DNA from 2 places in the Ancylobacter sp. VNQ12 genome. Region 2 is predicted to be linked to the other one. Evidence: predicted binding sites of a transcription regulator. Region 2 holds the regulator's gene; the other holds the start of a gene.
The links. Region 2 encodes LexA, which represses DNA repair genes until DNA is damaged. Its sites were predicted from a motif close to TGTTCNNNNTGTGTTCNG; they were not measured.

Region 1: ruvC (crossover junction endodeoxyribonuclease RuvC) is a predicted target of LexA. The motif match lies at 2,367-2,384, and genes of this name have one in related genera.

Annotation. Positions count from the first base shown of each region.
Region 1 is NZ_JBMSDU010000008.1:53,606-58,676, reverse strand. Features, by position in the region: gene ACO2RV_RS12945 (DMT family transporter) at 1-214, shown strand, start outside; gene ACO2RV_RS12940 (LysR substrate-binding domain-containing protein) at 198-1,112, opposite strand; gene ACO2RV_RS12935 (aldo/keto reductase) at 1,227-2,249, shown strand; gene ruvC (crossover junction endodeoxyribonuclease RuvC) at 2,399-2,914, shown strand; gene ruvA (Holliday junction branch migration protein RuvA) at 2,911-3,528, shown strand; gene ACO2RV_RS12920 (hypothetical protein) at 3,525-3,962, shown strand; gene ruvB (Holliday junction branch migration DNA helicase RuvB) at 3,959-4,993, shown strand.
Region 2 is NZ_JBMSDU010000006.1:21,535-26,605, reverse strand. Features, by position in the region: gene atzF (allophanate hydrolase) at 1-798, opposite strand, end outside; gene lexA (transcriptional repressor LexA) at 997-1,689, shown strand; gene ACO2RV_RS10490 (ComEC/Rec2 family competence protein) at 1,699-4,107, opposite strand; gene gltX (glutamate--tRNA ligase) at 4,216-5,071, shown strand, end outside.

The DNA of each region.
Region 1 (5,071 bases), on a different contig from region 2:
GTCGGGCGTGGTGGCGCTGGTCGCCTTCGGCATTGCCATCGAGAAGCTCGGCTCCTCGCGTGCCGCCGCCTTCACCGGGCTGGTACCGGCGCTGGCGGCGCTCATCGCCGTACCGGTGCTGGGCGAGCACCCCGACACGGCGGCGATGATCGGCGTGGTGGCGACCGGCTTCGGCGTGGCGCTGGCGAGCGGGGCGTTCAACCGCGGGTGCTAGCGGCCCGCGCATGGCGGGTGCGGACGAAGTCGACGAAGGCCCGCAGCGGCGCGGGCATGTGGCGGCGGCCGGTATAATACAGGAAGGGCCCCTCGAAGGGCGGGCACCACTCCTCCAGCAGCGAGACCAGTTCGCCGCGCTCCACCGCCGGCTTCGCGAAGCCCTGGAAGGTCATGGCGATAGCCACGCCGTCGCGCGCGGCATCGATGGTGAGGTCGGCGCTGTTGGTAATGAGCTGCCCGCGCGGCTGGATGCGCAGCACGCGACCGTCCTTTTCGAACTCCCATGGCAGCACCGCGCCACTGGCGAAACGGTGGCAGATGCAGCGGTGATGCAGCAGGTCCTCGGGCACGGATGGCGTGCCGTTCCGCGCGAGATAGCCGGGCGAGGCGTAAATGCCGTAGCGCTGCGCCGGACCGAGCGGCACGGCGATCATGTCCTGCGCCAGGCTCTCGCCATAGCGCGCGCCGGCATCGAAGCCGGCCTCGATGACATCGATCAGCCGCTCGTCCAGATGCACCTCCAGCGTCAGGCCGGGATGGGTGGCGAAGAAGTCGGCGAGCATGGGCGCCAGCACCAGCCGGGCCACCGGCGCCGGCACATTGAGCCGCAGCGTGCCGGTCGGGGTGTCGCGGAAGCTGTTCACCTCGTCCAGCGCCTCGCCGAGATCGGCCAGCATAGGCGTAAGTCGGTCGAGCAGCTTCCGCCCCGGCTCGGTCAGGGTCACGCTGCGGGTGGTGCGGTTCATCAGCCGCACGCCGAGCTGCGCCTCCAGCCGCCGCAGCGCCTCGCTGAGCGTCGAGGCCGAGACGCCGCGTTCCAGCGCCGCGCGGCGGAAGCTGCGATGACGGGCGACGGCGACGAAGCTGTCGAGCAGCGAGAGGTCGGGCGTGCTCATTGTACGAATAGCCGAACAGTTTGTTTCGATATGGCCATATTATCGAACGTCGGCTTTCGCGTCATATCTTCCCCAGCCGCCGGGCAGCCCGGCGTTTCCCAATGGAGGGCAGACATGACCGCGTCCCGCACCACGCTCGCGCGCACCCGCCTCGGCGCCACCGGTCCGGAGGTCTCCGCCTTCGGCCTCGGTGCCATGGGCATGTCCGGCATGTATGGGCCGGCCGACCGCGTGGAGAGCCTCGCCACCCTGCACGCCGCGCTCGATGCCGGCATGACGCTGATCGATACCGGCGACTTCTACGGTGCCGGCCACAATGAAATCCTGATCGGCGACGCGCTGCGCGAGGTGCCGCGCGATGCCTACCAGATCAGCGTCAAGTTCGGCGCGCTGCGCGATCCCGCCGGCGGCTGGGGCGGCTACGACCTGCGTCCCGCCGCGATCCGCAACGCGCTGGCGCAGTCGCTGCAGAAGCTGCGGGTCGACGTCATCGACATCTACCGCCCCTCGCGGCTTCCCGCCGGCACCGACGTCGAGGAGGTGATCGGCACTCTCGCCGACCTGGTGAAGGCCGGCTACATCAGGCATATCGGCCTGTCCGAGGTGGGCGTCGACACCATCCGCCGCGCCGCCGCCGTGCACGCAATCTGCGACTTGCAGATCGAATATTCGCTGGTCTCGCGCGGCATCGAGGACGAGATCCTGCCCGTGCTGCGGGAACTGGGCATCGGCGTCACCGCCTATGGCGTGCTCTCGCGCGGGCTGATCAGCGGCCATTTCGCCGGCACGCAGGCGCCGGGCGACTTCCGCGCCATGAGCCCGCGCTTCCAGGGCGAGAATGCGCAGGCGAACCTCGCCCTCGTCGAGGCGCTGCGCAAGGTTGCGGAAGCGCGCGGGATCACCGTCGCGCAAGCGGCCATCGCCTGGGTGGCGGCGCAGGGCAAGGACATCGTGCCGCTGGTTGGCGCCCGTCGCCGCGACCGGCTCGACGAGGCGCTGGGGGCGGCCGAGGCTCGCCTCACCGCCGCCGACCTCGCGGCCATCGAGCAGGCGGTGCCGAAGGGCGCGGCGGCCGGCGAGCGCTATCCGGCCTTCGCCATGGCCGACCTCGACAGCGAGCGCAAGGCGGGCGCGTGAACGCCCGCGTTGCGGTTGGCACACATGCGCATGGTGTTGTCGCGGGCGTTAACGCCTCCTTCACCATGTTCGCGCTCCGTGGCGAAGCCGGGACGGATACACGGCCTGCGTACTAGGCGTTCGTCCTTTGTTCGGCTACGCCCTAGGACATGGCCTCCGCTCCGATTCGCATTCTCGGGCTCGATCCCGGCCTCCGCCGCACCGGCTGGGGGGTGATCGAGGCCATGGGCACCAAGCTGTCCTTCATCGCGTGCGGCACCGTCATGCCGCCGGAGGACGAGGCGCTGGCGGTGCGCCTCGCCGTGCTGCACGACGAGCTGGCGCGCGTGCTGCGCGCGCATCTGCCGGATGAGGCGGCGGTGGAGGAGACCTTCGTCAACATGAACCCGGCCTCGACGCTGAAGCTCGGCCAGGCGAGGGGCGTGGTGATGCTGACCCCGGCGCTGGCCGGGGTGCCGGTTTCCGAATATGCGGCGCTGCTGGTCAAGAAGACCGTGGTCGGCGCCGGACGGGCCGAGAAGGGGCAGATCCGCATGATGATGAAGGTGCTGCTGCCGCAGGCCGACTTTACCACCGACGATGCGGCGGACGCGCTTGCGGTCGCCGTCACCCACGCCCAGCATAGGGGCATGGCGGCGCTTAGGGCACGGGTGGCAGCGCAGTGATCGGCAAACTGAAGGGCCTCGTCGACAGCTATGGCGACGACCATGTGATCCTCGACGTGCAGGGCGTCGGCTATCTCGTGCACTGCTCCGCCCGCACCTTGCAGGCGCTGCCCAGGGCCGGCGAGGCGGCGACGCTGTTCATCGAGACCTTCGTGCGCGAGGATATGATCCGGCTCTACGGCTTCACCTCGCCGGCGGAGAAGTCGTGGTTCCTGCTGTTGCAGAACGTGCAGGGCGTCGGCGCCAAGGTGGCGCTGAACGTGCTCTCCACCCTTTCGCCCTCGGAACTCGCCAATGCGGTGGCGCTGGGCGACAAGGCGATGGTGGCGCGGGCCAATGGTGTCGGACCCAAGGTCGCCTCGCGCATCGTCACCGAATTGAAGGACAAGGCGCCGGCCTTCGGCAGCGTCGATCCGGCGGTGGCCGGGCTCACCGCCGCGCTTGAGGAGAAGGTGGCGCCCGCGCCGGTGGCGGATGCGGTCTCGGCGCTGGTCAATCTCGGCTATGCGCAGATCCAGGCCAATGCGGCGGTGGCGGCGGCGCTGCGCGAGGCGGGGGAGGGGGCGGACACCGCTCGGCTCATCCGTCTCGGACTGAAGGAACTGGCGCGATGATGCTGCGCTTCACCACCGCGCGGGCCAAGGGCGAAAACCGGCCCTGGCCCTGGCCGGCGCGCATACCGGCGATGATCTTCGCCTATGGCGGGGCGATCCTTGCGGTGCTCTCGATCGAGCGGCTGATGCATAGCGCCACCTCGGCCGGCTATGCCGCGATTGCCGTGGTGCCGGGCGGAATCGGCGCGGGCATCTGCGCCTTCGCGCTGTCTTTCACCCCGCGTTCCAAGCTGCTCATCCTGATCGCGGTGCTGATCGTCGCCCTGCTTCCGCTTGGCGTCATCGCTCTGTCGATCGATTTCGGCGATTACCGGCCGATCTTCGATGAGCGGGCGTCGCGGCTGGCGGCACTCTTCGCGGCGGCCATCGTGTTCGTCACCACGCTTCTGGCGGGCGGCGGCGTCTTCCCGCGCGATCCGGAGGCGGGACGATGAGCAGCAAGCGCCTCGTCACGCCGGACAAGCGCGAGGAAGACCTCACCGAGGCCTCGCTGCGTCCGCAGAACCTGGCCGAATTCGTCGGCCAGGAGCAGGCGCGGGCCAATCTCGACGTGTTCATCCGCGCCGCCAAGACGCGCGGCGAGGCGCTCGACCATGTGCTGTTCGTCGGCCCGCCGGGGCTGGGCAAGACCACGCTGGCGCAGATCGTGGCGCGCGAGCTCGGCGTCGGCTTCCGCTCCACCTCCGGTCCGGTCATCGCCAAGGCCGGCGACCTCGCGGCACTGCTGACCAATCTCGAAGAACGCGACGTGCTGTTCATCGACGAGATCCATCGCCTCAACCCGGCGGTGGAGGAAATCCTCTATCCCGCGATGGAGGATTACGAGCTCGATCTCATCATCGGCGAGGGGCCGGCCGCCCGCTCGGTGAAGATCCAGCTGTCCAAATTCACCCTGGTGGGAGCGACGACGCGCTCGGGGCTGCTGACCACGCCGCTGCGCGACCGCTTCGGCATTCCGATCCGGCTGAACTTCTATACGGTCGACGAGCTGGAACTGGTGGTTACGCGCGGCGCGCGGGTGCTGAACATCCCGATTTCCAAGGACGGCGCGCGCGAGATCGCCCGCCGGGCGCGCGGCACGCCGCGCATTGCCGGCCGACTGCTGCGCCGGGTGCGCGACTTCGCCCTCGTCGGCGGGCGCGACATCATCGACCGCGCCGCGGCCGACCACGCGCTGTCGCATCTTGAGGTCGACGGCCTCGGTCTCGACCAGATGGACCGGCGCTACCTCACGGTGATCGCGATGAATTATGGTGGTGGGCCAGTGGGCGTCGAGACCATCGCCGCCGCGTTGTCCGAGCCGCGTGACGCGATCGAGGAGATCATCGAACCCTATCTGGTGCAGCAGGGCTTCCTGCAGCGCACCCCGCGCGGGCGCGTGCTCACCGCCCATGCCTTCAAGCATCTGGGCCTGGCGGTGCCGTCCAGCGCCAACCAGATTCCGCTGTTCGACGAGGGCGACTGAGGGGAGAACTCCCCCTCCCCGATGGGGAGAGGATGGAGAGATAACTCGACGTCCCGCAGGCTCTAATGTAAGCCCCTT
Region 2 (5,071 bases):
CGCCAGCCGGTCACCGAAGCTGGTGCGATCCTGCGCGCGCGGCACGGCGATGCGCGGCCGCGTGGGAAACCCGCCGAGACTGCCGACCGGCAGGGCACGCGAGAACGGGTCCGCCTCGTCCGGCGCTGCCATCAGCCGGGTGGCGAGGAACGCATCCTCCACCGTCAGCGCGAAGACCGACACGCAGTCGAGCGAGCGGCAGGCCGGCACCACGCCGCCAGCCGAGACCAGCCCGACGCTCGGCTTGAGACCTACAATGTTATTGAGCCCGGCCGGCACGCGGCCGGAACCTGCCGTATCCGTACCGAGTGCCAGCGGCACCAGGCCCGCCGCCACTGCAACCGCCGAGCCGGAACTCGAACCGCCGGGCACGAGATCGCCCCGCACGGCATTGCGCGGCGTGCCATAGGGCGAGCGCGTGCCGTTGAGGCCAGTGGCGAACTGGTCGAGATTGGTCTTGCCGATGACGATGGCGCCGGCCCGGCGCAGACGGGAGACGCTCGCCGCGTCGCGTGTGGCGAGATAGGCGTAGTCCGGGCAGCCGCAGGTCGTCGGCAGCCCGGCGACGTCGATATTGTCCTTCACCGCGAAAGGCACGCCATAGAGCGGCAGATGTGCCGGATCGGCCCCCTCGAGCGCCTTCAGCGCCGCCGCCAGATACTCGCGTGTCGCAAGGCTGGTGAAGATTGCCGGATCGCCGTGACGCTCGATCAGCGAAAAGCAGCGCGCGAGCGTCTCTGCGGGGCGAACGCGGCCGGAGCGATGAGCGGCAATGAGTTCAGCAACGGTTCCGATCAAGGGCCTTACCTTCCGTGGAGCATATTCGAACTATGCATACCACTTAGGCAGATTGGAAGTCATTGCATACATCGTTCATTGATTGCGTTCAGTGGCGATCGCGTTAGGTCGCCCTTTACCCATTGTGGAACACAAAAAGAACGGATAGTGTTTGTTCGTGATTTGTTTCCTTTTCCGCCTGAGGACGGATCGAGATCGATGCTCACCCGCAAACAGCATGAGCTGCTGCTCTTCATCGACGAACGCCTCAAGCGCGACGGTGTTCCGCCGTCGTTCGAGGAGATGAAGGACGCTCTGGACCTGAGGTCGAAGTCCGGCATTCATCGCCTGATTACAGCGCTGGAGGAACGCGGATTCATTCGCCGCCTGCCCAACCGAGCGCGGGCCCTGGAGGTGCTTCGCCTGCCGGAGGACGCGCAGCCGGCGCGGGCCCGCGGCTTCTCGCCCAGCGTTATCGAGGGCACGCCGGCACGCCTCGCCCGCCCGCCGGTCGAGGACGATTCGCGGCGCGCGGTTCCGATCCCGCTGGTCGGCCGCATCGCCGCCGGATCGCCCATCGCCGCGATCCAGTCGCGCGACAACACGATCAGCATGCCGCCGGAGATGCTGTCGGGCGGCGAGCATTTCGCGCTCGAAGTACGCGGCGATTCGATGATCGAGGCTGGCATCTTCGACGGCGACCTTGCCCTGATCCGCAAGGGCGACACCGCCAACAATGGCGAGATCGTCGTCGCCCTGATCGACGACGAGGAAGCCACGCTGAAGCGCCTGCGCCGCAAGGGTGCCTCCATCGCGCTCGAGGCGGCCAATCCGGCCTATGAGACCCGCATCTTCGGCCCCGACCGCGTGCGCATCCAGGGTAGACTGGTCGGGCTGTTCCGGCGCTACTGACGCACCGGATCACGGTCGCACGTCGGGTTCGTCTATCGGATCCGTCTGCGAGAAGCGACGGGTTGCGCCGCTGTTGATCGGCAGATGGTGTGGCTGTGCCCCGCCGGTGGCGCTGCCTGCAGCCTCCCACGGACGTGCGCGGTCGCCGCGCGCAGTGACTAGTCGCCACCCGCCCGAGCGATCACTAGCGAGAAATGCGGCCATTGCCTCCGGCGTCTGCCGTGGATCGATGCGGATCACCGTCGCGGCACATTCCGCCGGCGGCGCGTTGCGCGTGATCAGCAGCCTGGCGCGCCGGCAGTCCTCCTCCAGCGACGCCGGATCGCGCGACAACGCGACGATTCCTCCTTGGCGATCGCGCAGCGTACAGCCGAGCGGATCACAGGCCGCCGCAGCAACGACATCCGGCGCGCCGGCGCGGCTACGCTCGCCCTCAGCGCTCAGCCACTGCTCGACGACGAAGCGGCCCGCCAACCCCGCGCTCCGATCCCCCATCACCGCGAGTCGTCCGTCCGCGCCGCGCACCGCCACGGTGCGGCCCTCGCGGTCGATGAGCACATCGGGCCGCGGCATCTCCAGATAGAGCCACAGCGCGACGGCGAAAGAGAGCGGCGCGACGAGCAGCAGGCGCGTGCGCAGCAGGCAGGTCGCGACCAGCGCGACGCTTAGCAGCATCATGCTGGCCGCCGGCATGGCTGGAATGCCGCGATCCGCGCCGGGCACCGCGGCGACGGCCTCGGAGATGCGCGCCATCAGGCCGATGCCCCATCCCATCACGCGCCACGCCGCGCCGTCCCAGCCGAACGGCATCAGCGCCGAGCCCACCAGCCCCGCCGGCATGACGATGAGCGACACTACCGGCATCGCCGCCAGGTTGGCGACAAGGCTCAGCGGCGCCAGGCGCTGGAAATGAAACGCGGCATAGGGCGCCGTGGCGAGCCCGGCGGCGAGTGAGGTCAGCACCAGTGCGGCGATGTAACGGATGGGGATGCGGAGCGCCCGCGCCAGCACCGTGCCCGACGTGCCGGTGATATCCGGTGCCGAGACCAGATGGCCCCAGCGCTCATAGGCGGCGACCAGCGCTAGCGTGGCGGCGAAGGACATCTGCGCGCCGGGATCGAGGATCGCCCACGGCGTCAGCACCAGCACCGCCAGCGCCGCCACGGCAAGTGTTCGCAGCGTCAGCGCCGGCCGGCCGAGCACGACGCCGGCCAGCACGATGAGCGTCATCGCATAGGCGCGCTGGGTCGGCACCTCGGCGCCCGACAGCAACAGGTAGAAGCTCGCCGCCAGCGCCGCGGGAATCGCCGCCCAGGCCTTGATGGGAAAGCGCAGCGCCGTCGCAGGCGACAGCGCCAGCAGCGCACGGATCACGAAGAACACCGTGGTCGCCACCAGCGCCATGTGCAGACCGGAGATCGACAGGATGTGCGACAGGCCGGAGACCCGCATGCTCTCCTCTACCGCCTCGGGCACGCCATCGCGCAGCCCCGTCACCAGCGCCACGGCGACGCCCGCCTCCGCGCCGCTGAGCGAGGATCGGATGCGCCCCGCGATCGCTTCGCGCATGCCGTCCAGCCAGGCGGCTGCCGTCAGGTCGAGCGGCAGCGGGCCGGACGGCGGGCTCGGCTGCACCCGACCGAGCGCGAAGCCGGCGGCGCCAATGCCGTCGAACCACATGGAGCGGCCGAAATCGAAGCCGCCGGGATAGGCCGCCCCCGGCGGCGGCGCCAGGCTGGCCCGCAGCGCGACATGCGCGCCGATCGCCGGCGGCTGCTTGGTGGTGAGCGTCACCCGCACGCGCTGCGGCGGCACTGGTCCCTTGCTCTCCTGCCGCTTGCTCTCCTGCCCCTCGCGCCCGAAACGCGTCACCCTCAATGTGATCCGGCTGCCACGCGGACGCTGTTCCGCCGCCTCGACGAAACCGGCCACCTCGACGCCCTCGATGGCCGCGGGGAGCACCGGATGGGCGATGCGCTGGACCTGGAACGAAGCGAGCGCGAATCCGGCCGAGATCGCCGCCAGCAAGGCGAAGAGATGAAAGCCGAAGGCGCGCGCCCGGAGGGCGATCGCCAGCCCGGTGAAAACTGTCACGGGCACAAGCGCGGCATAGGGCAGAGGCTCGTACTCCGCCCCGAAATAGAGCGCCGCTCCGGTAGCAATGGCAATCGGCAGGAAGAGGAAGCCGCGCCGGTCGTCGAGTTCTTGCGTCACGTAGGCGGAAAGGCCGGTGAGCAACGTGGCGAGCGGTGGCCCGAATGACGGCAGCAGCGCCAGCGGCCGGGCGTTTGACCTGCGCGCCCGCGCGGCGAGCGCGGCGGTTCGCGCCGCGCGGCGCGCTTCACCTCCCGATCCAGGCACCGGCGTCTGTGTCACCCCCGCCCCGCATCTGCCGATGGCGCCGGTCAGACCCGACATGCGCGGGGCTCCGGCTCCTTTTCCCATCCCGGACAGCATGGTACACGCAGCCTCCGCGCCCGCCATGCTTTGACGCCGCCGAATTCGGCGGCGCGAGACGGAAGAAACATGTCCGAGACCGTCGTTACCCGTTTTGCTCCCTCCCCCACCGGCTTCCTGCACATCGGGGGCGCGCGCACCGCGCTGTTCAACTGGCTCTATGCCCGCGCCAAGGGCGGCAAGATGCTGCTGCGCATCGAGGACACGGACCGCCAGCGCTCGACGCCGGAAGCCATCGACGCCATCATCGACGGGCTGAAATGGCTCGGCATCGACTGGTCGGGCGAGGTCACCTACCAGTTCGCCCGCGCCGCCCGCCATCGCGAGGCGGTGGAGCAGATGCTGGCCGTTGGCCGCGCCTACCCGTGCTTTGCGACCTCCGCCGAACTGGAGGAGATGCGCGAGACCGCCCGCAAGGAAGGGCGCCCGCCGCGCTATGACGGGCGCTGGCGCGACCGCGATCCGTCCGAGTACCCGGCCGACCGCAAGCCGGCGATCCGCCTCAAGGCGCCAACCGAGGGCGAGACGGTGATCGACGACCTCGTGCAGGGTCGCGTCGTGTTCCCGAACAAGGATCTCGACGATCTCGTGCTGCTGCGCTCCGACGGCACGCCGACCTACATGCTCTCGGTGGTGGTCGACGACCACGACATGGACGTCACCCACATCATCCGCGGAGACGATCATCTTACCAATGCCGCGCGCCAAACGCAGATCTACCATGCGCTGGGTTGGAGCGTGCCGAAGATGGCACATATCCCGCTCATCCACGGGCCGGATGGCGCCAAGCTCTCCAAGCGCCACGGCGCGCTCGGCGTCGATGCCTACCGCGCGATGGGCTACCTGCCGGCGGCGCTGCGCAACTATCTCGTGCGCCTCGGCTGGAGCCATGGCGACCAGGAGATATTCTCGACCGAAGAGATGA